Regions from separate parts of the Thalassospira sp. MBR-102 genome, predicted to be linked through region 2. Evidence: riboswitches for the same ligand, from Rfam matches in the RefSeq annotation. Region 2 holds a riboswitch; each other region holds the start of a gene.
The links. A riboswitch is a leader RNA that binds a small molecule or an ion and turns the genes downstream of it on or off. The one in region 2 is predicted to bind thiamine pyrophosphate.
Positions count from the first base shown of each region.

Region 1: another riboswitch for thiamine pyrophosphate. It lies ahead of ABIE64_RS07885 (ABC transporter ATP-binding protein); the one in region 2 lies ahead of thiC (phosphomethylpyrimidine synthase ThiC).
Region 3: another riboswitch for thiamine pyrophosphate. It lies ahead of thiC (phosphomethylpyrimidine synthase ThiC); the one in region 2 lies ahead of thiC (phosphomethylpyrimidine synthase ThiC).

Region 1 covers NZ_JBEPTC010000003.1:282,179-292,704, forward strand. Annotated here, with positions in the region: gene ABIE64_RS07870 (CoA transferase) at 1-1,266, shown strand, start outside; gene ABIE64_RS07875 (LysR family transcriptional regulator) at 1,283-2,140, opposite strand; gene ABIE64_RS07880 (quinone oxidoreductase family protein) at 2,239-3,222, shown strand; TPP riboswitch at 4,245-4,356, shown strand; gene ABIE64_RS07885 (ABC transporter ATP-binding protein) at 4,347-5,171, shown strand; gene ABIE64_RS07890 (ABC transporter permease) at 5,168-5,965, shown strand; gene ABIE64_RS07895 (ABC transporter substrate-binding protein) at 6,036-6,989, shown strand; gene ABIE64_RS07900 (MBL fold metallo-hydrolase) at 7,126-8,169, shown strand; gene ABIE64_RS07905 (NAD(P)/FAD-dependent oxidoreductase) at 8,456-9,778, opposite strand; gene ABIE64_RS07910 (trans-sulfuration enzyme family protein) at 9,848-10,526, shown strand, end outside.
Region 2 covers NZ_JBEPTC010000008.1:107,221-117,746, forward strand. Annotated here, with positions in the region: gene ABIE64_RS14525 (peptide chain release factor 3) at 1-1,575, opposite strand, end outside; gene ABIE64_RS14530 (ArsR/SmtB family transcription factor) at 1,732-2,073, shown strand; gene ABIE64_RS14535 (arsenate reductase ArsC) at 2,110-2,628, shown strand; gene ABIE64_RS14540 (ArsJ-associated glyceraldehyde-3-phosphate dehydrogenase) at 2,687-3,703, shown strand; gene arsJ (organoarsenical effux MFS transporter ArsJ) at 3,714-4,946, shown strand; gene ABIE64_RS14550 (PhoH family protein) at 5,284-6,048, shown strand; gene thiC (phosphomethylpyrimidine synthase ThiC) at 6,114-7,949, opposite strand; TPP riboswitch at 8,080-8,195, opposite strand; gene ABIE64_RS14560 (cation diffusion facilitator family transporter) at 8,249-9,259, opposite strand; gene ABIE64_RS14565 (heme lyase CcmF/NrfE family subunit) at 9,467-10,526, shown strand, end outside.
Region 3 covers NZ_JBEPTC010000017.1:24,558-35,083, forward strand. Annotated here, with positions in the region: gene ABIE64_RS21350 (isocitrate/isopropylmalate dehydrogenase family protein) at 1-463, shown strand, start outside; gene ABIE64_RS21355 (IS110 family transposase) at 717-1,082, shown strand; partial or broken gene ABIE64_RS21360 (IS5 family transposase) at 1,122-1,582, opposite strand; gene thiM (hydroxyethylthiazole kinase) at 1,641-3,233, opposite strand; gene thiC (phosphomethylpyrimidine synthase ThiC) at 3,230-5,032, opposite strand; TPP riboswitch at 5,131-5,265, opposite strand; gene ABIE64_RS21375 (hypothetical protein) at 5,438-5,689, shown strand; partial or broken gene tnpA (IS66 family insertion sequence element accessory protein TnpA) at 5,726-5,971, shown strand; partial or broken gene tnpA (IS66 family insertion sequence element accessory protein TnpA) at 6,122-6,283, opposite strand; gene ABIE64_RS21390 (DUF302 domain-containing protein) at 6,610-7,092, opposite strand; partial or broken gene ABIE64_RS22680 (transposase) at 7,278-7,450, shown strand; gene ABIE64_RS21400 (molybdopterin dinucleotide binding domain-containing protein) at 7,571-10,526, opposite strand, start outside.

The sequences.
Region 1 (10,526 bases), on a different contig from region 2:
TCCTTCTTTGCCGTCACTGATCTTGCTTCGGCCTCAATGGGCATCGCATCCGCCATGATTTCCCGCTATCGCGGTTTGGCGACTGGCGATCTGGCGGCGGTCACCATTGATCAACGGCTGGCATCGAAATGGTTTGATATGACGATCCGCCCCGATGGCTGGGAATTGCCGCCGGTCTGGGATGCGATTGCCGGTGACTATCAAACCGCTGATGGCTGGATACGGCTGCACACCAACGCCCCGCACCACCGTGCGGCCGCCCTGTCGGTTCTGGGCGATTACACCGACCGCGAAGCCCTCGCCCCCATTGTCGCAAACTGGAAATCCGATGATCTCGAAACCGCAATCATTGCGGCGGGCGGCTGTGCCGCCACCATGCGAAGCCTGGGTGACTGGCAATCCCATCCGCAGGGGGTTGCGATTGCGGTCGAACCGCTGATCGACTGGCAGCATCACGGCATCAGTTCGAAATCCCGCCACGTTATCCGGCCGGACCGGCCTTTGACCGGGATCCGCGTGCTTGACCTGACCCGTGTTCTGGCCGGTCCGGTCGCCGGGCGGTTTCTGGCCGCCTATGGCGCGGATGTCCTGCGCATCGACCCGCCCCACTGGGACGAGGGGGCGGTAATCCCCGAAGTCACCCTTGGCAAACGCTGTGCCGGGCTTGACCTTAAAAGTGCCGAAGATCGCCAAACATTCGAAAGCCTTCTGGCCGGTGCCGATATCCTGCTGCATGGCTACCGCCCCGATGCCTTGCCCGGTCTTGGCTATGACGCGGACGAACTTCGCCGGATCAATCCCGGCCTGATTGATATCACTCTCTGCGCCTATGGCTGGACCGGCCCGTGGGCCAAACGGCGCGGCTTTGACAGCTTGGTACAAATGAGCTGCGGCATCGCCGATTTCGGCATGAAACAGGCCAATGCGCCAAAGCCAACGCCCCTTCCGGTTCAGGCCCTTGACCACGCCACCGGCTATCTGATGGCGGCAAGCACGATCCACGCCCTTTTGCTTCGCAGCCAGACCGGCCAGATCACCACCGCCCGCCATTCGCTCGCCCGCACCGCCCATCTGCTCTGCCAGACCGCACAACCGACCCTAACCCAAACCATCGCCCCCGAAACCGAAAACGACATCGCCCCGCATCTCGAAACCACAAGCTGGGGCAAGGCCCGGCGCGTTCGTTTCCCGGCCACGATTGATGGCGTCGCACACGGCTGGGATTACCCGGCAGGACGGCTTTTATCCAGCGCGGCAGCGTGGTGAGCAATATATCAATTACTCAGACGATCTGGGTTTTCAGCACGGCAACAGTCTTGATCAGGAAATCCATCACAGTTCGTATGCGTGGTGCATGACGCAGATCCTCATGCACCAGCATCCAGACCTCGCGCGGTGGAAAACTTTCATGAGGATAAAGGCGGGCCAGCCTTGGATCGGCATCCCCGACAAAGTGCGGTAAAATCGCAACTCCCAACCCCGAGCCAGCCGCCGCAGCCTGTATGCTGGTATCATTGCTACGCAGCACGACTTTGCGCCCATGCAACCGCTCCTCAATCCAGCGATGTTGCGGGATACTAGCCGTCGTTTCATCCCAGCTGATAAAGTCCCAGACATGCTCGGGCTTGTCATAATCAGGTGCGCTGTAAAAACCGAACGGCATATCCGTCAACTTGCGCACTGTGACCGCCGATTTTTCCGGGCGCGACAGGCGCAACGCAATATCGGCCTGCCGCCGGTTCAGGTCTGTTGATCGGGTTTCCCCCTGCAAAACAAGATCGATCTCAGGATGCTGTTCTCGCAATTCCCGGACTTTTGGCCCGATAATATGACTGGCCAGTGCCGGTGGTGCGCTCACACAAACAGTTCCTGAAACATGGTCGGCGGATCCCGCCGCAACACGTTCAACCGCCTGCATTGCCAGAACCGCCTGACGCCCCTGCTCGGCAACCAGTTTGCCATCAACCGTCAACATCACCGACTTCGGCAAACGATCAATCAACCGGACCCCGAATGTGGTTTCAAGCGCATTGACCCGACGCGCAACCGTGCTGTGATCCACACCCAGTTCCCGTGCCGCTGCCGAAAAACTGCCCGTATCAGCCAAAGCCAGAAAGTATCGGTAGTCTTCCCAATTCATTTGCGCATTTTTCCCCATTAACTACGCAAATATAGGGAATTTCCCCCAAGAAAAACAACGGATATTCCTGATATCACATCGAATGTCAGGAGTATTTCATGACCAGAATCATCGAACTCAGCCAAATCGGCGGCCCGGAATGCCTTCAGGAACGCGCAATCAATTTACCCGCACCAGCCGTAGGTGAAGTCCGGATTGACCAAAACCGGATCGGGGTTAATTTTGTCGATATCTATCATCGCGTCGGCCTGTATCCGCTGCAAGAAAAGCCCGCAATTATCGGGGTTGAAGCTGTCGGAACCGTTACGGGAACAGGTCCTGACGTGACCGGCTTTGCCATCGGCAACAAGGTTGCCTATGCCGGTTTTCCGGCCGGAAGCTATGCCTCAGAACGCAACATTTCGGCAAGCCAGCTGATCAAAATCCCCGATGATCTTCAACCCGATCAGATTGCCGGTTGCTTCCTGCGCGGCATGACTGCCTACCTTTTATTAGAACAAATTGGCCGCGTCTCACCGGGCCAAACCGTTCTGATACACGCAGCAGCAGGTGGTCTGGGCCAGATACTGGTCCGCTGGGCCAAGCATTTAGGGGCGACAACCATCGGCACAATCGGCTCCTCAGACAAGGCACTGGCAGCACGAGCGCAGGGGCTTGATCACGCGATCTTGTATCGCGAACAGGATTTTGAAACCGCCATCATGGACCTGACATCAGGACGGGGTGTTGATTACGCGATTGACGGGATCGGCGGCGATAATCTGACTAAATCCCTAAACGCGACCAGGCCGTTCGGAATTACCGCAACAATTGGTCAGGTTGCCGGAGACATACCGCCTCTTGATCTGCGGCATCTGACCAACCGGTTTCTTGCCCGGCCCAGTATCCTTACGTATGTCGCGGATACAGAAAACTATCACCGGGCCGCACACGCGTGGTTCAATATTTTGCGTCAGTATGAGTTCCCGGCCGCGACCGAGTATCCCCTTTCCGAGGCCACACGTGCACATGCCGACCTTGAAGCGGGCCGAACAAGCGGAGCAATCACGCTGGTAACACAAGCCGATTGCACACCCAACTGATCAATTGCGGTCCTGCACAGGTCAACAGGCATCGACAAATCAATTGGTTGATGCAAGCCCATACTGCAGGGCCGCCGTGATACGCGCACCCCAACCGCCCCCAGACCATCGCCCCCAAAAACAGAAAATGACACCGCCCAGCATATCGGAACCACAAGCCGGCGCAAAGCAAGGCGCATTTGCTTCCCGGCGGTGATCGATGGCTTAGCACATGAACGGGATCACCCGGCGGGCTTGCTGCGAACGGTCGATCCGATCACTTCCGGCCATGGCGGCACTTCCGGCAACCCGTGCCCCCCGGACAAACCTCGGGCGTCTGCAATCCTCGCCAACAGACGGCCTTCGGGCTCACCGCCCCCTCCTGTCCCACCATCGACGGGCCACTAACCGCCCACGGCATCGCTGCCTGCTCCGGCCTCTTTCGCCTTTGCCATGACCATGAAGCCCGGACACACCTCGGGCCTCCAGCAATCTCGCCAACTGACGGTTCACTGACGGCCACCGGCTCGTTGCCCGCTCCGGCCACAGAGGCAACAACCTGCCACCCCGACGTCCAGACACATCTCGGGCTGCCGCCATTTTCATCAGCAGACGGATTTCGGGCGCACTGCCCCCAACCTGTCCACCACCGACGGGCCGCAATCCGATGCCACCACCACTGCCATTGCTGCCGCTTCCGGCAAATCCGGGGTCCGTTCCCCGACAAGACGCACCTCTCCCGTCATGACAAACAAGCGTATTGAAAGCGTATTAGAACCAGCGCGGAACGCCGCCGTAATGGCTCCGCCATCCCCCGACCCATATCCTGCGGACTACTCCGCCGCCCTGCCTCAATCCTTGCCGCTGCATCCTGATCCCCTCTTTGATCTGGTCCCAAACGCAAAAACCCGCGAGGCACAAGGCCTTGCGGGTTTCGGTCCGGGTACATTTCTCCCGTTGACTTTGTCTTTATGCCACAAACAAAAGAACAAATCAAGAACTTTTCCAATGCTTGACGTCCCGCCATGATCTGCGCATAGTCCCGTCATCTCCAGGGGGGCCGATCGTGAATCGGCTGAGAGGTTCGGTGTTGCCGGACGACCCTTTGAACCTGAACCGGTTAAGACCGGCGTAGGAAGGATCGCATGCGCAAGACAGAACCAGCGCCGAAACCGGCAGCCCCCTTAAATTCCCCCGTTTTAACGGGCAACGTAACGCCGTTTGATGTTCATCTGCGCGGTGGTCGCGTGGCCTTTAACGGCGACGATATTTTCCATGATCTTGACCTGACCCTGCCCGCCAGCAGCATCACCTGTTTGCTGGGCCCATCTGGTGTCGGCAAAAGCACATTACTGCGTTATCTCGTCGGGCTGGTCGATGGCGAGACGGGTGGAGATATCGCCTGCTCGGATGGCAAGCCGCTTTTGGGCCGGGTTGCCTATATGGCGCAGCAGGATTTGTTGATGCCCTGGCGGACTGTCCGGGAAAATGTCGTTCTGGGGGCGGTGCTTCGCAATCAACGCCCCGATCTTGCGCGCGCCGATGCGCTGATTGCCAAGGTCGGACTATCGGATGCCGCCCACCTGCGCCCGGCCGAACTTTCCGGCGGCATGAAGCAGCGTGCCGCCCTTGCCCGCACCCTGATGGAAGATCGCCCGGTTGTCCTCATGGATGAACCCTTTTCGGCCCTTGATCCGCTTAACCGCATGCGCCTTCAGGACCTTGCCGCACGGGTATTGCGCGGCAAAACGGTTTTGCTGGTCACCCATGATCCGCTCGAAGCGCTTCGGATTGGTGACCGGGTTCATGTCTTGCGTGGTACCCCCGCGGTCCTGAGTGACGCCATGCTTCCGGCGGGCAGCATCCCGCGCGATGTCACCGATCCGGAAATCCTCCGCCATCAGGCCGAACTGCTCCGTCAGCTTGGCGCCACCGCCGAGGAACTCAACCGGACGGAGGGCACGGTATGACAAACACGTCCCGCACCCCACTTACCGAACGGCGGCTGCTGAAACTCGCCCGGCCCTTCATCATCATCGCCGCCCTGATCGCGACATGGCAGATTGTCGTGTCTGTGACCGGCGCACCAAAATATATGCTGCCCGCCCCCTATGAAGTCTGGCTGACCCTGATCAAGCGTCATGACGTGTTGCTTGATCATGCCAGATACACGATTGCCGAAACCGTGATCGGGCTTTTTGCCGGGGCGGCATTGGGGGCTTTGGCAGCGCTTCCGATGGCGCTTTTTGCCCCCGTGCGGTTCTGGCTGATGCCGATCCTGCTCGTGTCGCAGGCGATCCCGTTTTTTGCGCTGGCACCGCTTCTGGTATTATGGCTGGGCTTTGGTCTGGGCTCAAAAATCGCGATGGCGGCCTTGATCATTTTCTTCCCCGTCACGGTCGCGTTTTTTGACGGGTTATCACGCACCGAACCGGGCTTCCTCGACCTTGCCCGCACCATGGGTGCCAGCCGCTGGCGGTTGCTGACCCATGTGCGCCTCCCCGCCGCATTGCCTTCATTTGCCTCTGGTTTTCGGGTCGCGACCGCGGTTGCCCCCATCGGGGCTGTGATCGGCGAATGGGTCGGATCAAGTCATGGCCTTGGCTATCTGATGCTGCATGCCAATGCCCGGGTTCAGATCGACATGGTCTTTGCCTGCCTTCTGATCCTGTGCGCGTTTTCGATCACGCAATATTTCCTTGTCGACCGGGCGTTACGTGCGGCTTTGCCATGGCAGCCCGACAGCCTGAAACCGGCAAAATAAACCGAATTCCCCGCGAAAAATTGCGGGCAGAACATCAAAAATATTCCGATATCCGATAGGAGGTTCATCCATGTCACGCCTGAAATCCATGATCACCGCGGCCACGATTGGTGCGGTTGCGATGGGAATGACCAGCCCGGCCTTTGCCGCCGACAAGCTCACCATTCTTCTCGACTGGTTCGTCAATCCCGATCACGCGCCCCTGATTGTCGCCAAGGAAAAGGGCTTTTTTGCCAAGCATGATCTGGATGTTGAACTGATCGAACCGGCCGATCCATCCGCCCCGCCGCGTCTTGTTGCCGCCGGTCAGGGTGACGTTGCCGTCAACTATCAGCCGCAGCTTCACGTGCAGGCCGCCGAAGGCCTGCCGCTAACACGCATCGGTACGCTGGTCGCAACCCCGCTTAATAGCCTGATTGTCCTCAAAGACGGTCCGATCAAGGAAATTGCCGATCTGAAAGGCAAGAAAATCGGTTATTCGCTGGCCGGTTTCGAAGATGCGTTACTCGGCACGATGCTTGGCAAATACGGGGTTTCGATTGACGATGTCGAGCTGGTGAATGTCAATTTCTCGCTCTCGCCCTCGCTGTATTCCGGGCAGGTCGATGCGATCATCGGCGGCTATCGCAATTTCGAGCTCAACCAGATGGAAATCGAAGGCAAACCGGGCAAGGCATTTTATGTCGAGGAAGAAGGTGTTCCGCCCTATGACGAGCTGATCCTGACCGTGCGTAACGACAAAACCGATGATCCGCGCTTTGCGCGCATGCTGGCTGCCCTTGAAGAAGGTGTGCAGTATCTGGTCAATCATCCCGATGACAGCTGGCAGGCCTTTATCGCGGCCTATCCGAACCTGGATGACGAGCTTAACATCAAGGCATGGGCCGATACCCTGCCGCGCTTTGCGCTCCGTCCGGCTGCTGTTGACCGCACCCGTTATGCCCGCTTTGCCGATTATCTCAAGGATCAGGGCATTATCGAAACCGTTCCACCGCTTGACAGCTACGTAACCGTGATAGAATAAACCGACTGGAATGCAGGCCGGAACCAAACGCGGTTCCGGCCTTTTCCATTGATCAGCCCGCACTTGCACAATTCCCGATCCGCGACACATTCATAAGATCGAAAACAACAATCAGCCGATCAGGGGATTTGACCGCGTGACTGACGAAAAACGCCCAACGCACCACACAGCATTCGGATTTGAAAACCGCTATCCCCTGCCGGAAACCGGCAAAAGATCATTCTGGCGCTTCCTGAAGCGGCGTTATTTCGGCTCTGAAAACTGGCCAAAAGCCAAACACCAGCACGGCAAAATCCCGACCGAGGCCCCGGATATGGACGCGATCCACAATCCCGATCCGGCGCGCCTGCAAGTCACATGGATCGGCCATGCAACGGCTCTGGTGCAATATGGCGGGCTCAATATCCTGACCGACCCGGTCTTTGCCAAACGGGCATCGCCGTTCCGATATGTCGGCCCCAAACGATACAGCCAGCCGGGATTGCGGATCGATCAGTTGCCAGATCTTGATCTGGTGCTGCTGTCGCACAATCATTACGACCATTTCGATGTGGAAAGCCTTGGAAAGATTGGCAATGGCCCGCGCTATATCCTGCCGCTGAAAAACGGAACTCTTCTGGAAAAGGCCGGAATGTCCCCCGACCAGTACGAAGAACTCGACTGGGACCAAAGCCTTTCGCATGGCGGCGTTACCATCACCCACGTGCCCAGCAATCACTGGTCCGCGCGCACCACCAAGGACCGCAAGGAAATGCTGTGGGGCGGCTACATCCTTGAATTCTCAGATGGTTATCGTTTCTATTTCGTCGGCGATACCGGCTGGAATGAACGGCTGTTTGCCGAGATGGGCGAACAATATGGCGGGATCGATTTCGGCCTGATCCCGATCGGGGCTTACGAGCCCAGCGATTTCATGCGCAACGCCCACACCAACCCCGAAGAAGCCATTCAGATCATGCAGGTAATGGGCATCAAGCAGGCGCTTGCCATTCATTGGGGGACTTTTGTCCTGACCGCAGAACCGGTTGACGAACCGCCGGTGCGATTGGCATCGGCACGCAAGGATGCCGGCATTGGCGCGAATGACTTCATTGCCGCCCCGATTGGGGCAACACGGTTTTTTGACGGCAAAACCAATCATCAGACGAATGATTTACCCGAAACCAAAGCCGCGCAATAGAGCATAACAGATAGGTGAAGACCGGCAACGTGCAGATCGTTGCCGGTCTTCGAAAGCCGAAACCCTGGCCGCAATGTTTGGGAGAACTGCGATCATGGTCCCAGCTTTAGGCGATTTGTGCTGCACCGAAAAGAGCCAGACCAACACCGGCGACCGATGCAAATTTCATCATGAGCCTCAAATTAAAAGTTACGTTATAACATAACATTTAATTGCATGACAGATACCCTGCGTCAAGACCGTTTGAAAACGATCCCGACGCCAGATTATTCCTCATACAAAAAGATCAGACCCGCGTGCGCGGTTTGCGGATGGTGCCGTCCTCAAACCGTGAAAGCGCCATCCCGGCAAGCGTAATGGATGGCTGTCCGGTCGTGATCCAGTCCGCCAGCACCTTGCCGACAACCGGCCCCATGGCAAATCCGTGGCCGGAAAAACCGGTGGCGACAAAGAAATGTTTTGGATTGTCGAACTGATCGATCACCGGTATGGCATCGGGGGTAACATCGATATCGCCCGCCCATTTATCGGCAATACCGACCTGTTTGATTTGCGGAAAGACCTTTTGCAAATTGGCCATCGCGTTATTCACGCGCACCTCGTAGGGCTGCGCCTGATTTTCCCGCCGCCCGATCAATGGCTGCTTTGATGCCGCCGAACCCGGCAGGCGATCAACAAGGTCATCAACAAACCGCCTGTTCAGATGGAATTTGAAGGTCGCCCAATTAGCAAACAGGCCCGGTGCAAAATCGCGGGCATATTTGAACCGGCCCAATGTCAGATCCAGATCGGTCATGAATTCGTCAGCGATATTCATCGAGCCATCGGCACGTTGACGAAACGCCAGACCGGCGGCCAATGTACCGGCGGCTGAAATTTCCGGCACCGGGGTGGTGCGGATCACCGTGCCGCGCGTGGTTTGCTGCGGCAGGCGACGGCCGAATTTGGCAACGAATTTATGCGTCGCGGCCCCAGCGGCACAGATCACGTATTTGCATTTGATCTCGCCACGTTCGGATATGACCGAACTGATTGCACCGCCACTCGTTTCAATGCCAATGGCACCGCAACCTTCGGCAATAAAGGCGCCGAGTTCACCGGCACGTTTTGCGATTGCCGGGGCGGCCTTTTTCGGTTCGGCCTGCCCGTCAGACGGGGTATAAATCCCGCCAACGCCGGGGCGCGTGATGCCCGGTGCGATCCTGGCAACCCCCTTGGGATCAAGCACCTGCGTTTCGATATCAAATCCTTTGGCGTCTTCGATCCATTGCTCAAATTCCGCCATTTCGGCATCATCACGCGCAACGAACATGACCCCGCCCTGCCGCCATTCCAGATCAGCGTCCAGTTCCTTTTCAAGCCCCTGCCAGATGCGGTTGCATTCGATCATCAGGGGCAGTTCAACCGGATCGCGGCCCTGCTGACGCACGAACCCCCACGCCCGCCCCGACTGATGCGAGGCAATGGTGTCCTTTTCCAGAAGGACAACCTTCATGCCCGCCTTGGCAAGGTAGTACGCGCTGCTGGCACCATGGATACCGCCGCCGATAACGACAACATCGCATTCTTTGGGAAGGTCGAATTGGGGATCGTTCGTGATATGGGGCATCTGAATCAGTCGTTCTTTTGTTTTCGTTTTGGGATGTGGCGTGTTCCACGTTATGTTGCGCGGCAATAAATGACAACAAAATCAGGTGCCACCATGTCTGCCGATAACAAGAAACAGAACCCCGCAACCATCACGGCTCAGGCCCTGGGCTGGGTCGAGGAAACCACCCGTTCGGTCACCCCGCCGATCTATCCGTCGACCACGTTCGAACGCAATACCGATCTTAGCTATCACGATGGCCGATGCTATACTCGCACCGACAACCCGACCTATGATCAGGCCTGTGCAGTTCTTGACGCGCTCGAAGGTGGCACACAGACGCGGCTTTTCGCATCGGGCATGGCCGCAGCCGTTGCATTGCTGCATGCGTTATCACCAGGCGATCATGTGGTCGCGCCAAAGGTAATGTATTGGGCACTGCGCAGCTTCATGCTCGATAGCGGTGTGCGGGCCGGACTGACATTTGATTTTGTCGATAATGGCGATACCGCCCAATGGGTAAAACATATCCAGCCGGGCAAAACCAGAATGGTCTGGCTGGAAACGCCCGCCAACCCGGACTGGCAGATCACCGATATCGCCGCCGTTGCCGATGCCGCGCACAAGGCCGGGGCAATTGTTGCGGTTGACAATACGGTTGCCACACCGCTTCTGACCCGCCCGATTGAACTGGGTGCAGATATCGTCATGCATTCGGCAACCAAATATCTTAACGGACATAGTGATGTTCTGGCCGGCACACTTACCA
Region 2 (10,526 bases):
CTCGCGCGTGGCTTCGAATTTCAGGTTCGGCCAATCGCGTTGCGTGGTTTCAAGATGCCAAGCATTGCGCGCGATAAACACCAGCGTTTCGTCGTGATCCTCGAACAGGGCCGACTGGTTGGCATCGCGGAATTTCTTGATTTCCAGCGGATCGCTGCCCATCACCCAGCGCGCGGCATAGGCCGGTGTCGGTTCGAAATGCACCTTGATGCCGTATTCGGCCGCGATGCGTTCTTTCAGAACCTCGAACTGAAGCTGCCCGACCACACCAACGATCCAGTCCGCCCCCATCATCGGCTTGAACACCTGTGATGCGCCTTCTTCGGCAAGCTGTTCAAGCGCGCGCTGAAGATGTTTGCCCTTCAGCGGATCATCAAGGCGCACCTTCTGCAACAATTCCGGGGCAAAGGCCGGAACACCCCGGAAACGAAGATCTTCGCCCTCGGTCAGGGTATCGCCAATGCGCAATGTGCCGTGGTTCGGAATGCCGATGATATCGCCCGGCCAGGCTTCTTCGGCAATGTCGCGTTCATTGGCAAAGAACAGCATCGGGTTATGCACCGCCATCTGTTTGCCCGCGCGCACGTGCTTCAATTTCATGCCGCGTTTGAAATGGCCGGAACACAGGCGAATGAACGCGATGCGGTCGCGATGGTTCGGGTCGATATTGGCCTGCACCTTGAACACAAAGCCCGAAACCTTTGTCTCGTTGGCCTCAACCAGCCGCGTTGCCGCTTCCTGCGGGCGCGGGGTCGGTGCGATATCGCCAAGTCCGCGCAGCAATTCACGCACCCCAAAGTTATTGACCGCCGACCCGAAAAATACCGGCGTCAGATGCCCCTCGCGGTAGCTTTGCAAATCAAATGGCGGGCAGATTTCGCGCACCATTTCGACTTCTTCGCGAAGCTTCTCCAGAAGGTAATCGGGGATCAGTTCATCAAGCTTCGGATCATCAAGCCCCTTGATCGGAATGGCTTCCTTGACGACATTGCCGCCTTTTTCCATGAACAGAAGCTGATCATTGACCAGATCGTAACAGCCATGGAAATCCCGGCCCGATCCGATCGGCCATGTCACCGGCGACACATCAAGCGCAAGGTCACGTTCGATCTGATCGATCAGTTCAAAGAAATCACGCGATTCACGGTCAAGCTTGTTAACAAATGTCGTGATCGGCACATCGCGCAGACGGCAGACCTCAAACAGCTTGCGCGTCTGGGCCTCGATCCCCTTGGCACCATCAATCACCATGACGGCGGAATCAACTGCGGTCAGAACGCGGTATGTATCTTCGGAAAAGTCTTCGTGGCCCGGCGTATCAAGCAGGTTGAAGATGTTCTTTTCAAACTCGAACGTCATGACGGCGGATGACACCGAAATACCGCGGTCCTGTTCGATCTTCATGAAGTCCGAACGTGCGCCACGCTGTTCCTTTTTCGCCTTCACCGCACCGGCCATCTGAATGGCACCCCCGAAAAGCAGCAGCTTTTCAGTCAGTGTCGTTTTACCCGCATCCGGGTGGGCAATGATGGCAAAGGTACGGCGGCGCGATACCTGCTCGTCGATCGTCGGCATGGTTCATCCATTGATCATGATTTCGGGTTGGCGCGCACTGTACTGATTTTTGGCGCGCATGCCACCGTGAAATCGTCATATCGGGCATGATCGCATCCATCGCTGAAACAAATTCGTCATTTTACTTCTGCATAATATGTCAATATTTCCCGATATATGGAAATAAACACAGCAATCAGCGCCCTTGGCGCACTGGCACAGGAACACCGTCTGGCAGCATTCAGGATTCTGGTGCGCGTGGGCGAAGAAGGCATGGCCGCAGGCGACCTCGCACGCAGCCTTGCGGTCCCGCACAACACCATGTCCACTCATCTGTCGGTTCTAAGCCAGGCCGGACTGATCACATCGCAACGCAACGGCCGGTCGATCATCTATCGGATCGTCCCCGATGTTATGCGTGATCTTTTGGGATTTCTTGCCGATGATTGCTGTCAGGGCCGCCCGGAACTTTGCGGTATCGCGGTTTCCGGCAAAACATCGACCTCGACCTGCTGTTGAAACGCCAAACCGGCATAACCGGACGGAGACATCATCATGACTGGCGGTACCTATAACATCCTGTTCCTGTGTCAGGGGAATTCCGCACGTTCCATCATGGCCGAGGCCATCATGAACCGTGAAGGCGCAGGGCATTTTCATGCCTATAGCGCCGGGGCACATCCGCGCGGCAATCTGCATCCCTATACAATCGACCTTCTCAAAAGTCTGGGCGATGATCCGTCTGTCTTTTCCTCCAAGCCGATGGAAGTCTATTCCGCGCAGGACGAAATCAAATTCGACTTCATCTTTACGGTCTGTGACCAGACGGCAAAGGAAAGCTGCCCGATTTTCCCCGGCTCCCCGATGACCGCCCATTGGGGCGTACCCGATCCGGCAAGTGCCACCGGAACCGAGGCCGAAATCCGCCTTGCCTTTGCCGATGCCTATCGCATGCTGCGCAACCGGATTTCAATTTTCATGAGCCTGCCTTTCGCATCCCTTGACCGGATGTCGCTGCAACAGAAGCTCGACGACATTGGCAAAACCGGAATGCCCGCGAACGAAAGCGCATAAAACGCGAAACGGTCACTAACGGCCCCCGTTAGTGACCTGATATTCAGGAGTCCTCGAAATGAGCCGCAAAATCCGTATCGGCATCAACGGCTTTGGCCGCATGGGGCGTCTTGCCTTGCGCGCGGGCTGGGGCCATCCCGGCCTTGAGTTCGTCCATATCAACGAAATCAGCGGCGGTGCCAAAACCGCCGCCCATCTGCTGGAATTCGATTCCGTGCATGGGCGCTGGGATCATCAGGTCGCCTGTATTGATGACACGGTCGTTATCGACGGCCAAACCACCCTGACCTTTTCGGAAAATGCCACACCGGGCGATACCGACTGGGTCGGGCAGGGCTGCGATATCGTTTTCGAATGTACCGGCAAATTCAAAACCCCCGAAACGCTTCAGCCCTATTTTGATCAGGGAGTGAAAAAAGTCATCGTCGCCGCCCCGGTCAAGGAAGGCGCGCTTAACATCGTTTATGGCGTCAATGACGATCTCTATGATCCGGCAATCCATCACCTTCTGACCGCGGCAAGCTGTACGACAAACTGCCTGGCCCCGGTGGTCAAGGTCATCCACGAAAAACTGGGTATCGTGCATGGTGCCATCACCACCATCCATGATGTGACCAACACCCAAACCGTGGTTGACCTGCCGCACAAGGATCTGCGCCGCGCCCGGTCCAGCCTGCAATCGCTGATCCCCACCAGCACCGGCTCGGCCACCGCCATCACCATGATCTACCCGGAACTGGCCGGAAAGCTGAACGGCATTGCCGTGCGCGTGCCGCTGCTGAACGCGTCGCTGACTGATTGCGTGTTCGAAGTCGCCTGCGATACCGATGTCGAAACCGTCAATAACCTGCTGCGCACCGCCTCGGAAACCTATCTTGCCGGGATTCTCGGATACGAGGAACGCCCGCTGGTCAGTTGCGATTATCTCAACGATCCGCGCTCCTCGATCATTGATGCCGGATCAACCATGGTGATCGACAAACGCCAGGTCAAAATCTTCGCTTGGTATGACAATGAATGGGGCTATGTCTGCCGGATGGTTGATCTGGCCGCCAAAGTCGCGCAAAGCCTTTAGGATCATTTTCATGTCATCGGCCATTCGCAATTATGCCCTTGTCACATCCGCCTATTGGGGATTTACCCTGACGGACGGGGCTTTGCGCATGCTGGTTCTGCTGCATTTCAATGACCTTGGATACTCGGCCTTTGAAATCGCCCTTCTGTTTGTCCTTTATGAATGTGCCGGGGTCATCACCAATCTGGTCGGTGGCTGGCTGGCACAGGCGCGCGGATTGCGCTTTACCCTGTTTGCCGGGCTGATCACCCAGATCGCCGCCCTTTCCGCCCTGTCTCTGACCAATGAAAACTGGCTGCCGTGGATATCGGTTGCCTATGTCATGGGCCTGCAGGCCGCATCGGGTGTCGCCAAGGACCTGACCAAAATGTCCAGCAAGTCGGCCATCAAGGTTCTGGTGCCCGAAAATGCCAACGGGGCATTGTTTCGCTGGGTCGCCCTTCTGACCGGCTCGAAAAACGCGCTCAAAGGGGCCGGGTTTTTCATGGGCGGTGCGCTTCTGGCGTGGCTTGGCTTTGGCGGGGCGCTGCTCGCGATGGCAACCGGGCTGACCGTCATCCTGATTGCGGTGGCCCTGTCCATCGGTCCCGAAATGGCCGCCCCGGCCAACAAACCGAAACCCAAATTCCGCGAAGTCTTCTCCAAGGATCGCAAGATCAATATCCTGTCAGCCGCCCGCATGTTCCTGTTCGGATCGCGCGATATCTGGTTTGTCGTCGGATTGCCGGTCTTTCTGGCAACCCATCTTGGCTGGGGCCATATCGAGGTCGGCACCTATATGGCGCTGTGGGTGATCGGCTATGGCTTCATCCAGACGATTGCGCCCAAAATCCTGCGCGCAGGCACGCGCACCCCGGATGGCCAAAGTGCGCGCCTGTGGATTTTCGCCCTGATCATCGTCACCGCGGGCATTGCGGCCGCCGTGCAGTTTGATATCTCGCCCGAAATCGCCGTTCTGGGCGGCTTGATGGTCTTCGGGCTGGTCTTTGCGGTCAATTCATCGCTGCATTCCTATCTGATCCTTGCCTATGCCGATGGTGACAGGGTCGCGATGAATGTCGGCTTCTATTACATGTCCAATGCCGTCGGGCGACTGACTGGCACCATCCTGTCAGGACTGGCCTATATGTATGGCGGTCTGGTTGGCTGTCTGGCCGTCTCGGCCGCCTTCCTTCTGATCGGCTGGATAATCAGTTTTGGCCTGCCAAAACACCAATCCGGGACGCCCGAAGCACTGCATTAGAAAAAAATCATCTCGCAGATGCGGCATAAATCTCTGAAAAGACTCACTTTCCGATTTCATTTAAATTTAATCAGATAAAAAACAGTGACAAAACACAGGATGTAGGCGTACGATTCTGTTGTACGGTCAATAACTGGACCGCAGGAGGGGTTCCCGAGTGACGCGAGAGCACGTTGTAAAACGGAATTTTTCGCCCCCCGGATCGCAGATGCAACATGTTGCTGCGAACGGCGGTGAACCCACCCGCCACTTCCATCGCAAGATGAAAATTGAATGCGCGCCTTTCCATGATGGAATGGCGCGTTTTGCTTTATTGGCACAATTGATGAGGTGACTTATGGGTAAGCGCGCAGCACGCCGTCGTAGCCGTCCGCAACAGGCAGACACCAACGTTCACGAGCTGTTTGACGGTGACAAGTCAAACTGGCATCCCCTGAACGGTCAGGGTGACGTCCCTCAGAACGGCCAACGCGATCAAAGCTTCCGCCGCCACATTCGCCCGAAAAGCGAAAATCAGGCGGCCCTGATGGAAGCAATCGATGCCTTCAACCTCATCCTTGCACTTGGCCCGGCGGGAACCGGGAAAACCTTCATCGCTGTTTCCAAGGCCGTCGAAGCGCTGGACAAGGGCGAAATCGGCCGCATCGTTCTGGCCCGCCCCGCGGTCGAGGCGGGCGAAAATATCGGCTTCCTGCCCGGCGACGTCGAAGCCAAAATGGCTCCCTATCTTCGCCCGCTTTACGATGCACTGAATGACCGTCTCGGTGCCAAACGCCTGCGGCAGTACCTTTCGGACGGCACGATTGAAATCGCGCCCATCGGTTATATGCGTGGCCGTACGCTCAACAATGCCTTCGTCGTGATTGACGAGGCCCAGAACTGCACCTACGGACAGCTCAAGATGCTGGTCACCCGCCTTGGCTGGAATTCAACCATGATCCTGACCGGCGACCCGGACCAGACAGACCTTCTGCCGGAAATGTCGGGCCTGTCGGAAATGTCCGACCGTCTTGAAAATGTCGAAGACATCGCCTGCGTCAAACTGGCTGATCGGGACATCGTCCGTCATCCGCTGGTCGCCAGCATGCTGACCGTCCTTTAACCTTTCGGCACGGCAAACCAAAAGAAGAAGGCGGGTCCGTCACCGGGCCCGCCATTTTCACAGGCTTATTTCCCGATGTTTCGGGGCATGTATAAATCCCCGCCATCACGGTATTTTTCCGCCATCGCCGCCATGCCTTCCTTCTGCACATCGGCCCGGATTTCATGCGAAATTCGCATCGAACAGAATTTCGGCCCGCACATCGAACAGAAATGCGCGACCTTGTGCGCCTCTTTCGGCAGGGTCTGATCATGAAATGCCCGTGCGGTTTCCGGGTCCAGCGACAGGTTGAACTGATCTTCCCAGCGAAATTCAAACCGCGCACGCGAAAGCGCATCATCGCGTGCCTTCGCTGCCGGGTGACCCTTGGCAAGATCGGCGGCATGGGCAGCAATCTTATAGGTGATCACCCCGGTCTTCACATCATCCCGGTCCGGCAGGCCCAGATGTTCCTTGGGCGTCACGTAACACAGCATCGCAGTGCCGAACCAGCCGATCATCGCCGCCCCGATCCCCGATGTAATGTGATCATAGCCGGGCGCAATATCGGTGGTTAGCGGCCCCAGCGTGTAAAACGGTGCTTCGCCGCAAATCGACAATTGCTTGTCCATGTTTTCACGAATTTTATGCATCGGCACATGACCCGGCCCCTCTATCATCACCTGGCAATCGTGATCCCACGCGATGCGGGTCAGCTCGCCCAGTGTTTCCAGTTCGGCAAACTGGGCGGCATCATTGGCATCGGCAATCGATCCGGGCCGCAATCCATCGCCCAGTGAAAAGGAAACGTCATACGCCCGGCAGATGTCGCAAATCTCGGAGAAATGATCATACAGGAAACTTTCGCGATGATGATACAGGCACCATTTCGCCATGATCGACCCACCCCGCGATACGATGCCCGTCACCCGGTCCACGGTTAACGGGATGTGATGTAACCGCAATCCGGCATGGATGGTAAAATAATCCACGCCCTGTTCGGCCTGCTCGATCAATGTGTCGCGGAATATTTCCCATGTCAGGTCCTCGGCAATACCACCAACCTTTTCCAAGGCCTGATAGATCGGCACCGTCCCGATGGGCACCGGCGAATTGCGGATGATCCAGTCGCGGATATTGTGGATATTGCGCCCGGTCGACAGGTCCATCACCGTATCCGCCCCCCATCGCGTTGCCCAGACCATCTTTTCAACTTCTTCGGCCATCGATGATGTCACCGCCGAATTGCCGATATTGGCATTGATCTTGACCAAAAAATTCCGCCCGATGATCATCGGTTCGGCTTCGGGATGGTTGATATTGGCCGGGATGATCGCGCGCCCCCGTGCAATTTCTTCACGCACGAATTCGGGCGTCACATGATCGGGGATCACCGCCCCGAATGCCTCGCCATCACGCTTGGCATTGGCGCGCATTTCCGCCCGGCCCAGATTTTCACGGATCGCGACATATTCCATTTCGGCGGTAATGATCCCGGCCCGGGCATAGGCAAGCTGCGTCACTGCCCGCCCGCCAGTTGCGCGCAACGGCGCATGGCTTTGCGGAAATGCCGGAACCGCATAGCTTTCACTTTCGACAAAGCCGTTATCTTCGGGTTTGATGTCGCGCCCGGCATATCGTTCGGTATCAGCACGCGCCGCGATCCAGCTTCGGCGCAGTCGTGGCAGTCCCTTGGCAATGTCAATCGTAACATCCGGGTCGGTATAAGGCCCCGACGGATCATAAACCCTGATCGGTGGTTCGCCTGCGGTGGGATGAACCGCAATTTCACGCATCGGTACGCGAATATCGGGAAAGTGCGATCCCGTAATGTGGATTTTGCGCGATGCGGGCAACGGCCCGGTTGTAACATCGCTGGTGACATCAATACTGATATCGGTTTTGGTAGATGGAACAGACATAAAAGGCCCCTTTGCAATCAAGGCAATGGAGACCCAGTTCTGCGAGAGGCTGCTGATGAAAAATGCCGACCGGTAATGGCAAACCCGCCATGACAAACGGGGCGTACCCACAGTATCAAAACAGGTAAATATGCCGGCATCCGCACCATCCCTACGCCAGTATGAACTGGATCAGGTTCAAAGGGTCACTGCGCTGCAAAGCCAGCAGTTTCTCAGCCCCTTGTCGGGGCTCCCCAGGTGATCGATTGCAGGGTTACAAGTTATGCGGGTAATGTCAATTGGTGGAAAACACCCGAAACCTAGCGACCCGTCGCCAGCTCGCCATTTGACGCCGGAATACTGTCCTGACCGGCCTTGCGCGCCCGGCCCGTATGCCAGAATTCCGGGTCTTCGGTATAACCGCTAAACTCGTCGAGATGGATGTCTTCGGGCGGTTCGGGATGGATCGTGATATCCAGATCGGGATATTCCGCCCGGATGCTGTCCATCACCTGATGGCAGATGGTGTGCGATTCCCGCATCAGCATCCCGCCATCCATGATCAGTTCGATCTCGGCAAAGCGATGCACGCCCGATGACCGGGTGCGCAGACGGTGAATGCCGATCACGGACGCGTTTTTCATCGTCAGTTCGATGATCCTCTGGCTGTCTGATTCCGGCAATTCCTGATCCATCAGGACCGAAACCGAATTGCGCCCGACCTTGACCGCGGAATAAAGCAGGAAAAGCGCCACCATGCCGCCAATCGCCGGATCGGCCCAGTTCAGACCGGAAAAACCGGCAACAAGGGCAACAATCACCGCCAGATTGGACAGGATGTCGCTGGTGTAATGCATCGAATCGGCGTCAACCGCCAACGACCCGGACATCCGCACCGCTTTTCGTTGCAGCAACACAAGGCCGACGGTCATGACAAGCGAGATCGACATGATCCACACGCCTTCAACCGCAAACCGGATCGGCTGCGGTTCCGCAAGCCGCGATCCGGCCTCCGCCAGAACCAGAATGGCCGCCCCGATCATGAAGGCAGACTGGAAAAGCCCCGCCAGCGGTTCGGCCTTGCCATGGCCAAAACGGTGATCGTGATCGGCCGGGCGCCATGCGCTTCGGACCGCCATGAAGTTGATCACAGACGTCCCGACATCAAGCATGCTATCAATCATCGAAGACAGAAGGCTGACGGAATCGGTCATGAACCAACCGGCGGCCTTGATGGCAATCAGCGTCGCAGCAATGACAATAGAGGCCGTGGTTGCCCGACGTGCCCATATTTCCCTTTGCGCGATGTCAATGACAGGACATTGACTCATGTTCTACAGACCCTTGGTCTTCAATTTCCGCTCGCTGATTGCGGTTTTATATCGTGAATTGGCGTAATATGTAATGACTATTGCCATACTTTGACCTTCGCCTGTGCAGCAAATAGCGCATATTTGATATTCCGCAAGGTTTTCAAACCAGACCGGAGCGACTATATCAGCCCCGCAGGCGGATAAGAGCAAACAACAGGCCCACTTATGATTGTTGAAATCGGACATTATGCCCTGGTGCTGTCACTCGTGGTGGCATTGGCACAGTCGACCATCCCGTTTCTGGCCGCATCGCGGCGTGATGTCGCACTTCTGAAAATTGCGCCACGTCTGGCGATTGCCTGCTTTGCCCTTGTCGGTACAAGCTTTGCCGCCCTGACATATGCCTATGTCACATCCGATTTCTCGGTCGTCAATGTGGTCGCCAACAGCCACACCTCCAAACCGCTGATCTATAAAATCACTGGCGTCTGGGCCAACCACGAAGGCTCGATGCTGCTCTGGGTGATGATCCTGACCCTGTTTTCGGCTGCCGTCGCGGGCTTTGGCCAGAACCTGCCGCCAAGCCTTCTGGCGCGCGTCGTTGGCGTCATGGGCTTGATTGCGCTTGGCTTCCTGCTGTTCATCCTTCTGACGTCTAACCCGTTCGAACGCGTGATTAATCCGCCGCTCAACGGCGAAGGCATGAACCCGCTGCTTCAGGACCCCGGCATCGCCATTCATCCGCCGTTCCTTTATCTCGGCTATGTCGGTTTCTCGGTGGCCTTTGCCTTTGCCGTCGCCGCACTCATCGAAGGCCGGGTTGATCCGGCATGGGCGCGCTGGGTCCGTCCCTGGACGCTGGCCGCATGGATGTTCCTGACCGCCGGGATCGGGCTTGGCTCCTGGTGGGCCTATTACGAACTTGGCTGGGGTGGCTGGTGGTTCTGGGACCCGGTTGAAAACGCATCCTTCATGCCGTGGCTGGCCGGAACCGCGCTTTTGCATTCGGCGATTGTCGTTGAAAAACGTGACGCGCTCAAAAGCTGGACGATCTTCCTGTCGATCCTTGCCTTTTCCTTCTCGCTGCTCGGCACCTTCCTTGTGCGGTCGGGCGCGCTGACATCGGTTCATGCCTTTGCCACCGATCCGACGCGCGGGGTGTTTATCCTGTTCCTGCTGTGTCTGACGGTGGGCGGGTCGCTGGCCCTTTATGCGTGGCGCGCGCCAACCCTGAAGGGCGGCGGTCTGTTTCAGCCGATCTCGCGCGAAGGCGCACTTGTTTTCA
Region 3 (10,526 bases), on a different contig from region 2:
CGAAAAGGCTGCTGCACTGCAAGGTGGACTTGAAGTTCGCGACGAACATGTCGATGCCATGGCATCTCTTCTGATCAGAACGCCCGATGCTTTTGACGTGATCGTCACGACAAATATGTTTGGTGATATTTTATCAAACGAGGCCGCCGAATTGGCCGGAGGGCTTGGTCTTTCCGGGTCCCTTAATGTCGGGGATCAAAACGCAATCGCGCAGGCATCACACGGCTCTGCCCCTGATATTGCCGGTCAGGATATCGCCAATCCGGTATCCCTCCTGCTATCGTCGGTTCTATTGTTGGACTGGAAGGGAACACAAACCGGGCGCAGCGATTTGCAAAACGCAGCCATTAAACTTGATGCCGCCATCATCAAAACCCTGAAAAACCCGGAAACCCGCACCAGAGACCTGAGTGGAAACTTGTCTTGTAGCGACTTTGGCAAAGCTGTAACCGATAATCTATAAAATTTTCCCGACAGCCGCTCCAAAGTTCTTGCAAACCCAATTCGAACAGCCGAACACCTTATGTGTCCCGCCTCTGCTATGAATGTCCGTTGTCAGCCCGGGCGAGGACTGACGACAGAGGTGGGATACAGCGTTAAACATCTTGTGGCCTGACCACGTTTTCTAGCAGGCTGATCCCGCCTCTCTTCACCGTCTCGAACAGTTGACGGAGGCCCGTTTCGGGACCGCGAAGCATAAGGAAGAGAGTGTGAACATGATGGAAACAATGATGGTGATCGGGATAGATGTGTCCCACGACTGGCTGGACGGATTTGGTCTTTCCGGTCTGGAGAGGTTCCGGCTGGCGAATTCTGCAGAAGGTCACAAGGAACTGATCTCAATGATCCGGCAAATGTCAGGCCCCGTTCATGTCGGCTTCGAAGCAACCGGCGGTCAGGAATGGGCTCTGTGGGCGGCGCTTGTTGAAGCGGGAATCTCTACGAGGCAACTTCCCCCGGCCCAGATCAAGGCCTTTGCGATGTCGCGAGGGACGCGAGCCAAGACGGATCGTATCGACGCGGAACTCATCGCCCGGTTTATGCTGTTCCGCCCAGAAGCCGGACGGATATTACCAATGTGATAATCTGCGCATTCTCGGAACCTTAGGTGGTGTGGACATTTATCGTATCCAAAGGACGATGGCGGCGATTGTGACGACGGCGAGGTAGTTTCGGGCGGTCTTCTCGAAGCGGGTGGCGAGGCGGCGGAACTGTTTGAGCTTGCTGAAGCAGCACTCGACCAGATGGCGCTGGGCGTAGAGATGCTTGTCGAGCGGATATTTTCTGGCGCGCGATGGGTTGTTGGGAATGACCGCGAGCGCGCCCTTGTCGACGATGGCCTAGCGGAAGTGATCGGCGTCGTAGGCGGTGTCGGCCATGACCGCCTCGACCGGCAAGTCCTGGATCAGGGCTTCAGCCTGAGGCACGTCACCCTTCTGGCCTGCGGTGAGCGTGAAGCGCACCGGGCATCCCAGGCCGCGCACGGCCATATGGATCTTGGTGCTCAGCCCGCCCCGGCGGCGTGCTGGTGGGCGCGAACGATGGTGGAGTCGACGATCAGATACTCAAAGTCCGGATCGTCGTAAGCGTCTCACCACGGCTACGTTGACAGAAGATCGTTTTCAGTTTCCGGGAGGCAATCAGGCTTGGATGTCGATGTTCCAAGGCAGGAGTTCGTCGATCCGGTTGACCGGATGATCGGCAATACGGTTAAGGACGACAGCAAGATATTTTCGCGGATCAAGCTCCTGCATCTTTGCTGTCTCGATTAAGCTGTAAATCGCAGCGGCCCGTCCCCCTCCGGCATCAGAACCGGAATATAACCAGTTCTTTCGTCCGATGGCCAAAGGCCTGATGGCGCGTTCTGCCGCATTGTTGCTGATCTCGCATCTGCCGTCATAGGCATAGCAAGTCAACGCGTCCCACCGGGTCAGGGCATAACGGAATGCTCCAGCCAGATCGCTTTTACCCGGTATCCTGCGCAAGGAATGCTCGAAGCAGGTTTTTGTTTTGTCAAGTTGCTTCAGACTGTGGGCCTGACGCACCGCCAGACGGTCATCGGGCGGCTTGTTGATAATTTTCTGTTCGATGTCGAACAATTGGCCTATATGATCGAGCGCATCCTTTGCCAGCTTCGATCCGGTTTTCTCGTACACATCGTGGATCTTGCGCCGGACATGCGCCCAACAGGCCACCTCCCGGACGGGCTGATTGCCGGTGCTGTACAATTTGTTGAACCCGGCATATCCGTCAGCATGCAGATGGCCGGTGAAGTCTTTCAGAACGGTCTGCGGATAAAGGCCCTTGCGATCAGGGCTATAGCGATAAAGGGCGGCTGGCGGCATATCACTGCCATGCGGTCGCTCATCGCGAAGATAAATCCATAACCGGCCCTGCCTTGTTTTTCCCCGACCGGGATCAAGAACGGGCACCGGTGTATCGTCGGCATGGATTGCCGCTTCGGCATCGAGTCTTTCGGGTGTGACAGAATGAAGGGCGTCCAGGAAACGTGGCGCAAAGCTGCCTGGTCCTGTCGCGCCCTCATGCGCGCGGCTACCCGCCACGGCAAAATGGGCAAGCGCCCCGATGGCCGCGTCGAACGGATCGCCGGCGACGGCCGCATAAGCTCCGCACAGGCAAGTCAGGGAACAGCCCATGGCGGTGTTCATCGGCATCCATGGTGACCCGCCTTCAATCCGCATAGAGCGAGTCCCGTTGGTGACGAAATCGACGGCACCCGTCACCGCAACGACGCTTTGGTGTTTTCGCGCCAACCGCCGGGCACCATCCTCGGCCATGGCGACGGGATCGCGCCCGTCGACGCCCTGCCCCCGGCTGGCTTGGCCGGCAAGAGACAGGATCTCGGAGGCATTGCCGCGGATGATCGTCGGGCGCAGCGCCGCAAGTTCCGCCGAGACGCGGCGACGATAGACCGTCGCCTGGCAGGCCACCGGGTCGAACACCCAGGGGCGTCCGGCCTCCTCGGCTCCAGCGATAGCGGCGCGCATACCGTCGACGAAGGGCGGCGACAAGGTGCCGATATTGACCGTCAACGCTCCGGCGAAGCGGGCGAACTCCTCCGCCTCCTCGGCATCGGAGACCATGGCGGGACTGGCGCCGGCCGCCAGCAGCACATTGGCGGCAATATTCATGGCGACATAATTGGTGATGCACTGCACCAGCGGCGGCTCGGCCCTGAGCGCGGCCAGAAGGGCTCCGGGTGTCCTGGTCATTGCGCATCCTCCAGCGGCATGTAGAGTTCCCCGCCTTCGCGGAATTTCTCGGCCATCTTCGCCATGCCCTCCTTCTGCGCCTCGGCGCGGATGTCGTGGCTGATGCGCATCGAGCAGAATTTCGGCCCGCACATGGAGCAGAAATGCGCCACCTTGTGCGCCTCCTTCGGCAAGGTTTCGTCATGCATCGACCGAGCGGTCTCGGGATCGAGCGCTAGGTTGAACTGATCCTCCCAGCGGAATTCGAACCGCGCACGCGAAAGCGCGTCGTCGCGGGTCTGTGCCGCCGGATGCCCCTTGGCGAGATCAGCGGCGTGGGCCGCGATCTTGTAGGTGATGACACCAGTCTTCACGTCGTCGCGGTCGGGCAAGCCGAGATGTTCCTTGGGCGTGACGTAGCAGAGCATCGCCGTGCCGAACCATCCGATCATCGCCGCGCCGATGCCGGAAGTGATGTGGTCGTAGCCCGGTGCGATGTCGGTGGTCAGCGGCCCGAGCGTATAGAACGGCGCCTCGCCGCAGACTTCGAGCTGCTTGCCCATATTGGCCTTGATCTTGTGCATCGGCACATGACCCGGCCCCTCGATCATCACCTGGCAGTCCTTGGCCCAGGCGATCTGCGTCAGCTCTCCGAGCGTTTCGAGTTCGGCGAACTGCGCAGCGTCGTTGGCGTCTGCTATCGAGCCGGGGCGCAGACCGTCGCCAAGCGAAAAGGAAACGTCATAGGCGCGGCAGATGTCGCAGATTTCGTCGAAATGCTCGTAGAGGAAGCTCTCCTTGTGGTGGTGCAGACACCACTTGGCCATGATCGAGCCGCCGCGCGAGACAATACCGGTGACGCGGTTCACGGTAAGCGGAATATAGTGCAGGCGCACGCCGGCGTGGATGGTGAAATAGTCCACTCCCTGTTCTGCCTGCTCGATCAGCGTGTCGCGATAGACCTCCCAGGAGAGATCCTCGGCAATGCCGCCGACCTTCTCCAGCGCCTGATAGAGCGGCACGGTGCCGATCGGCACAGGTGCGTTGCGGATGATCCAGTCGCGGATGTTGTGGATGTTGCGGCCGGTCGAGAGATCCATCACCGTGTCCGCGCCCCAGCGCGTGGCCCACACCATCTTCTCCACCTCCTCGGCCATTGAGGAGGTGACGGCCGAGTTGCCGATATTGGCGTTGATCTTCACCAGGAAGTTGCGCCCGATGGCCATCGGCTCGGCCTCGGGATGGTTGATATTGGCGGGGATGATCGCCCGGCCGCGCGCCACCTCGTCACGCACGAATTCCGGCGTGATGAAATCAGGGATCTCGGCGCCGAAAGCTTCGCCGTCTCGGGCCAGCGCCTGTTTTGCCGCCTGACGCCCGAGGTTTTCGCGGATGGCGACAAATTCCATTTCCGGCGTCACGATCCCGGCGCGGGCATAGGCCATCTGCGTGACGGCCTTGCCCCCGGTCGCCCGGCGCGGGTCATGGCGGACCGGGAATTCGGGCGTGAGCCGCGCGCCTTCGGCAAAGCCGTTGTCCGCCGGCTTCACATGCCGGCCTGCATAACGCTCGGTATCGCCGCGCGCGGCGACCCAGGCCTCGCGCGGACGCGGCAGGCCGCGCTCTATGGCGATCTCGGCCTCGGGATCGGTGTAGAGGCCGGAGCTGTCATAGACGGTGACGGACGGCTCGCCCGCCGTGGGGTGCAGGTCGATCTCGCGCATGGGAACGCGGATCTCGGGGTGGAGAACGCCCGCGTGCCAGACGCGGCGCGAGGCGGGCAGCGGTCCCGTGGTGACGGTAGGGGAAAGGTCTTTCATCGGTCGGAGCCTCCTGTGCTCGAAGCGTGGAGACCCAGTTCGCGGGAATGAATGGAGATTGGCCGCGTGAAACACGCCGAGGAAGTCTCGGCCAAAGCCGCGCAGCCCAAACACCATCCCTACGCCAGTATGAACTGGATCAGGTTCATCGGGTCACTGCGCTGCGCGTCGCCTAGAATGGCAACCCGCGATCAGTATCTCAGCCCCTTGTCGGGACCCCCCGGGTGAATGGCTCGAAAGTGGACCCCGTTGCCGGATTTGTCAATCGCCGGTTCGGCGGTCGGCGATATACCTGATTTCCCAAAGCCACTGTTCATAAAGATTGATTTTCTTTGATCTTGGCCAGTTGCTAGATTCCGACCCGGTGTGAGTCCTGAGGACGATCAATAAATAGAGGAATAGCGCATGAACACCATTTCGGCAGTCAATATTCTCAGTCCAATGTATGCAAAGTCGCCAGCCGAATCTCAGAGCAGCGCCGCAAAATCCGAGCCGAAGGTTGCTGTCGGGGAGACCTCTCCCTTGACCAAAAAAGTGCCTCCCAAGCACGAAACGATCTATGAAGTTGCGGCAAATGCGCGGACAGCGCTGGATGCGAGCTACGAAGAACTGGGCGTCAGTTCTGTAAGCGTCTCACCACGGCTACCTTGCGGATGAGAGTGAAAGATCGGATTTTGGGAGCCAGAGGGAGTGGTGTCTCCGAACAGCTCGGGAAATCAGGATTTGGTCGACATATGTAGTTATGGCATTATCAACGGGCGCAGTCTGACGACAGATGAAAAGCAGCGCCTTGTTGCCGCGAGTTATACCTCTGATGTGTCGGTTCGGGAATTTGCGACCCGGCACGGGATTGGTTACAGCACCCTGAACAAATGGCGTCGACAGTATGGCAGATCGGCAGATAGCAGTCCCGGTTTTGTGCCGGTCGCGCTGACGGGCCGTCAGGATGTTCCGGATCGTTCTTCTGATCGCCAAGAAGATATCTCTTTGCCTGAGCCAGTTGATGAGGCCGGGATTGCCCGGATCGTCATTGCCCTGCCCAACTGCGACCGGAACAAAACCCGGACCAGTATCCGTCAGCTTACCATACCGCCGACGCCATTTGTTCAGCGTGCTGTAACCGATCCCTTCCTGAGCGGCAAAGTCCCGCACCGACAAGCCGGAGGCAAAACTCGCCGCAACAAGACGCTGCTTTTCCTCTGCCGTAAAACCGCGCCCGTTGATAATGCCATAACTACATATGTCGACCAAATCCTGATTTCCCGAGCTGTTCGGAGCAAGGCTCCCTCTTCGCTCCCTAAATCCGCTCTTCTGCTCTCATCCGCAAGGTAGCCGTGAAAGGACGCTTACGGTCCCGGTTCAACGGGCCGTCGAGATCCGAGCGTAGCGACGAAGCGATCGCCCAAAGGGTCGCATTGCGCCGGTAAGTCTACGGCCGATTGGGAGACCGAGATGGAGGGCTGTACAGGCTTGCCGGCAGGGATCACCGGGGGCGGGTCCCGCGGCGTCGATGGCCAGGCGGGGCGCGCGTCACGGTAGGGCCTCGACTTCGCTGACGTTTCAGGGCGCGGAGACACCTACTGGCCAGTCGCCTGCCGGGCGATCTGTTCCCAGATCGGATCGAGCTCGGCAGCCATGGCGTCCAGCGCAGCCACGCCGTAAGGGGCGAAGACGGCGGTCGGCTTGCGATAGGTGAGGGTTGCCGTTCCGTCGGGATTCTCGGTGACGTAGAAGCGCAAAGGGGCTTCCATCCCGGCCGGCACGGAGGCCTCCAACATGCGGACGGCATAGTCGTTGCGGAAGACGCCGATCACGAGGTTGCCGGGGATTTCGACGCCGCGCGCCGCGGCACCGCCCGAGGCACTCGCCCGTGTCACGACAACGAAGCCGTTCGCCTCCACGGCCTGTTCCAGGCGAGCCCGAAGATCGGCAAAGGGATGGGGAGACTTGATCGAAACGGTACCGGGAAACGGATAGGCCGGTTCGGCCGCAACCGCTCCCGAGGCCGAAACGGCCAGCAGACAAATGGCTGCAGCGATGATAAGTAGCCGTTCGCGCATAGGTTTCCCTCCGCATTCCGACCCTCTCATGGCGACCATGTGAGGCGCATGGTGACGAGGTTGGATCTGTCGCCGACGGCCGCCTCAGGGGCGGTCATGCTGATCGAATTCGGTCGAATCCTACATCACGTGGCAGTCATCACCAAAGTCAATCAGAATCACAACGCCGTGAAGTCCACGTCAACGTCATCGGCATCTTCCCCAACGAGGCCGCCGTCCAGCGCCTCGTCGGCGCCGTGCTGCTGGAGCAGCACGAGGAATGGATCGTTACCCGCTGCTACATGTGCCCGTGGAAACGCTCAACCGACTGTGCCACCCTGAGGACGACACCGAACCAGCAGCCCTGGCTGCCGAGTGACGTGACCCAGCCTCGGCGACACCCCGAGGGCCGCGGCTCTTACGCCACCTCCCGGGACAAAACCCGTCTTTCGGTCTGATCCATCCAAACCGTTGCGCGCGATCCAGGCGAGCCCACTGCTCAGCCGACAGCCTTGCGTACGCGCACCGGCAAGCCCTGGCGGACGCTCGCACCGCTGACCGGTTCCAGCCAGGTGCCCTGTATCTTCCTGGTAGGATCTGCGAATCCCATGTCGTTGAGGTTTACCCCGGCCCCGACCCAGCGGTTGCCACCATATGGCTCGCCATCGATACTGTGCGAGCCGGCGCCCAACTCCCGGTGCCCAAAGCCGTGCTCGATTCCCAAGGCGCCCTCCATTACGCCGTCGCAGACCAGCGCCACGCCGCTAACCTTGCCTCCAGGGCTTTCGATTTCGATGAGGTCACCATGAGCGACGCCCGCGCGGGCAGCGTCCTTGCGATTCAGGAGCACAGGATTGTACGGCTTGATCATCCGAAGGCGATCCAGGCCTGCCGCATAAGGGTTCATCAAGTTGGACTTGAACGAGAACGCTAAGAGCGGCCATTCTGTCTCCCCGAAGACTTGGCGCATGGGGGTGCCATCGGCCAGTTCGGGCCTGCGGAAATGCGGCACGCCCCGCAACCTCCGGCCAGACTGACTGTCGATCGCCGTGCCGACCTCCTCGTTGTAGACGCACAGCGTGCGTTTCCAGACGTTCCCCAGCTTTTCGCCGTTGTAGGCTTGCGCATAAGGCTGGAAACGGCCGCCCCGCGAGTAGAGGAAGGCGACCGCGCCGCGTTCCTCTTCCGGCAGAGTCGCCTCGATCTTCGGCAACAATGGTTTCAGCCCGCTCCATGCCAGATCTTCCGGTGTCGCATCGGGAAGGCGTTGATCGGCGAAAGCGATGTTCGCCGCCGCGCGCAGGAAGAAATCCTCCGCGCTGTTGAGCGGCTGCAATGTACCGTCGGCGGCGAGAATCGCATGGTCGCCGAAACCACTCAACCCAAGACGTTTCGCCGTCGCGATGAAGAACGTCTCCATGCTTACCGGGTGCCCGTCCACGGTCTTCTGTTGACGCGGCTCAACGACCGGCCAGCATGCCGTGGTCATCTTGGTGAGCTTGCCGGACCAGGCGCCGGTGAAACCCCAAACCTCGTACATCACTGAGTCGGGCACGATGTAGTCGGCATAGCGGTTCGTTTCGTTGATGAAGCCGTCGACCGCCACGAACAGGCCGAGCCGCTTGGGATCGGCCAGCTTCTCGCCGATCAGCTTCGCGAGCCCAGCCTGACCGTAGATCGGATTGGCCATGCACGCGATCAGCGCCTTGATCGGATAGGGATAGCCATCCAGCGCCGAAGGCAGATGTTCGGTCAGCGTCGGCGGCGCAAGCGACCGCCACGGTGCCGTCGCCGGATAGGGGTTTTGTCCAGCAGCGACCTTGCGCTTGAACTCCGACGATTTCTCGTACGGATAGCGCGAGCGGGACAGGAAGATTCCCTTGGGCTGGCGCATTCCGGGGAAGGATCTCAGGTCATATCGCGGCCCCTTTCCCATGCCATTGAACTTGCCGCCGCCATGCGCGGCACCACCCGTCTGATTGAGCGACCCGGCGAGCAGGTTCAGCATTTGCACCCCAAACGTGGCGTAGAAACCGGTGCCGGACATCATGCCGCCGTGGCAGTCGGCCACGGCGCGGCGTCCAGCCGACTTGAACCGCTGCGCGATGTCGATGATCCGCGCCTCGGGCACGCCGCATTCAGCGGCATACTCGGCCAGCGAGTGCTCCTGCGCGGCATCGCGCAGGACAGCGAGGCTGCTCTTCACCTCGACCATCCGCCCGCCCGGAAGCTCGATCCGCTCCGAGGCGAACAGGTTGGCTTTTTCTGCCTCGCCCGCCGCAACCAAACGGCCTTCGGCCATGACCATCGGCGCGTCGTCCTCGGCGCCCACCGCGACCAAACCCAGATCCGAGCGCCGCAGGAAATGGCCCTGCCGGGCGTGGCCCTCCTCGACGATCACGAGATGCGTGGCATTGGTGTGGCAGACCTCTCCCGCGGCTTTTGCCGCGGCGGCCGAGGGAAGCGCCAGGAACTCAGCCGCATACCCTTCGTTCTCCAACAGCCAGCGGATCAGCGCCATGGCGAGTGCCGTGTCCGAGCCCGGCTGCACCGGAATCCAGCCCGCCCGATCGCCGGCCGATTTCGTGACCGAGGCATTGAGCGCCGGGTCGACCACGACATAGTCCAGGTTGCCCCGCGCCCGAGCGTCGGCGATCAACCGCCCCTGCCGTTTGAACGGGTTGCCGGCCTGGCTCGGCGCGGTACCGATGAAGAGACCGAAATCGGCGTTGGCAAAATCCGGCTTTACGTGCGCGTATTTCTTCATGTCGTTCATCACCGCACCGGCCCCCATGCGAAACGCCAGTCCGCAATAGGAGCCGTGGTGACCATAGTTCCGGGTACCGAACGCGTTGAACGCGAACCGCTTGAGCAAGGCGGAGCGGCCATAGTCCGTTGCTTCCATCACCAGAAGCTGGTTGGCCTTTGGTCCGTATTCGGGGTTATCCGGGTCGATGAGGGTCTCGTAATCGCCGATCGCACGCAGACCGTCCACGTGGCCCTCGCCGAACAGGTCGCCGCCCTCGCAGATTTCCTCGATCAACTGCTCGAAACCGATCGTCTCCCACTGCCCGCTGCCACGTGGGCCAGTCCGCTTCAGGCACTTGAGCACGCGGTGAGGGCTGTCGATCTGGCCAATCATGGCATTGCCCCGGGCACAGGCGGTGGAGCGGTTTTCCTGCCCCTTGTCCTGAAACGCGCTGACAGAACGCAGCGCCTCCTTCACCGGCGTGTCCTGGTCCAGATGCTCGTCCGCGGAGAGCGGATTATAGGGATTGCCCGCCACGCGCAGCACCCGCTCGGAGCCGTTCTCGATCCGCACGCGGACGCCGCATTTCGTGGTGCAGCCGTAGCAAACGGTGAACGCCATCCGCTGGTCCGGATTGGCCGTCAGCTCGCCGCTTTCGAGGTCGACCCGGTACTCTGGCGCCGGGGCATTGCCATAGATCCGATGG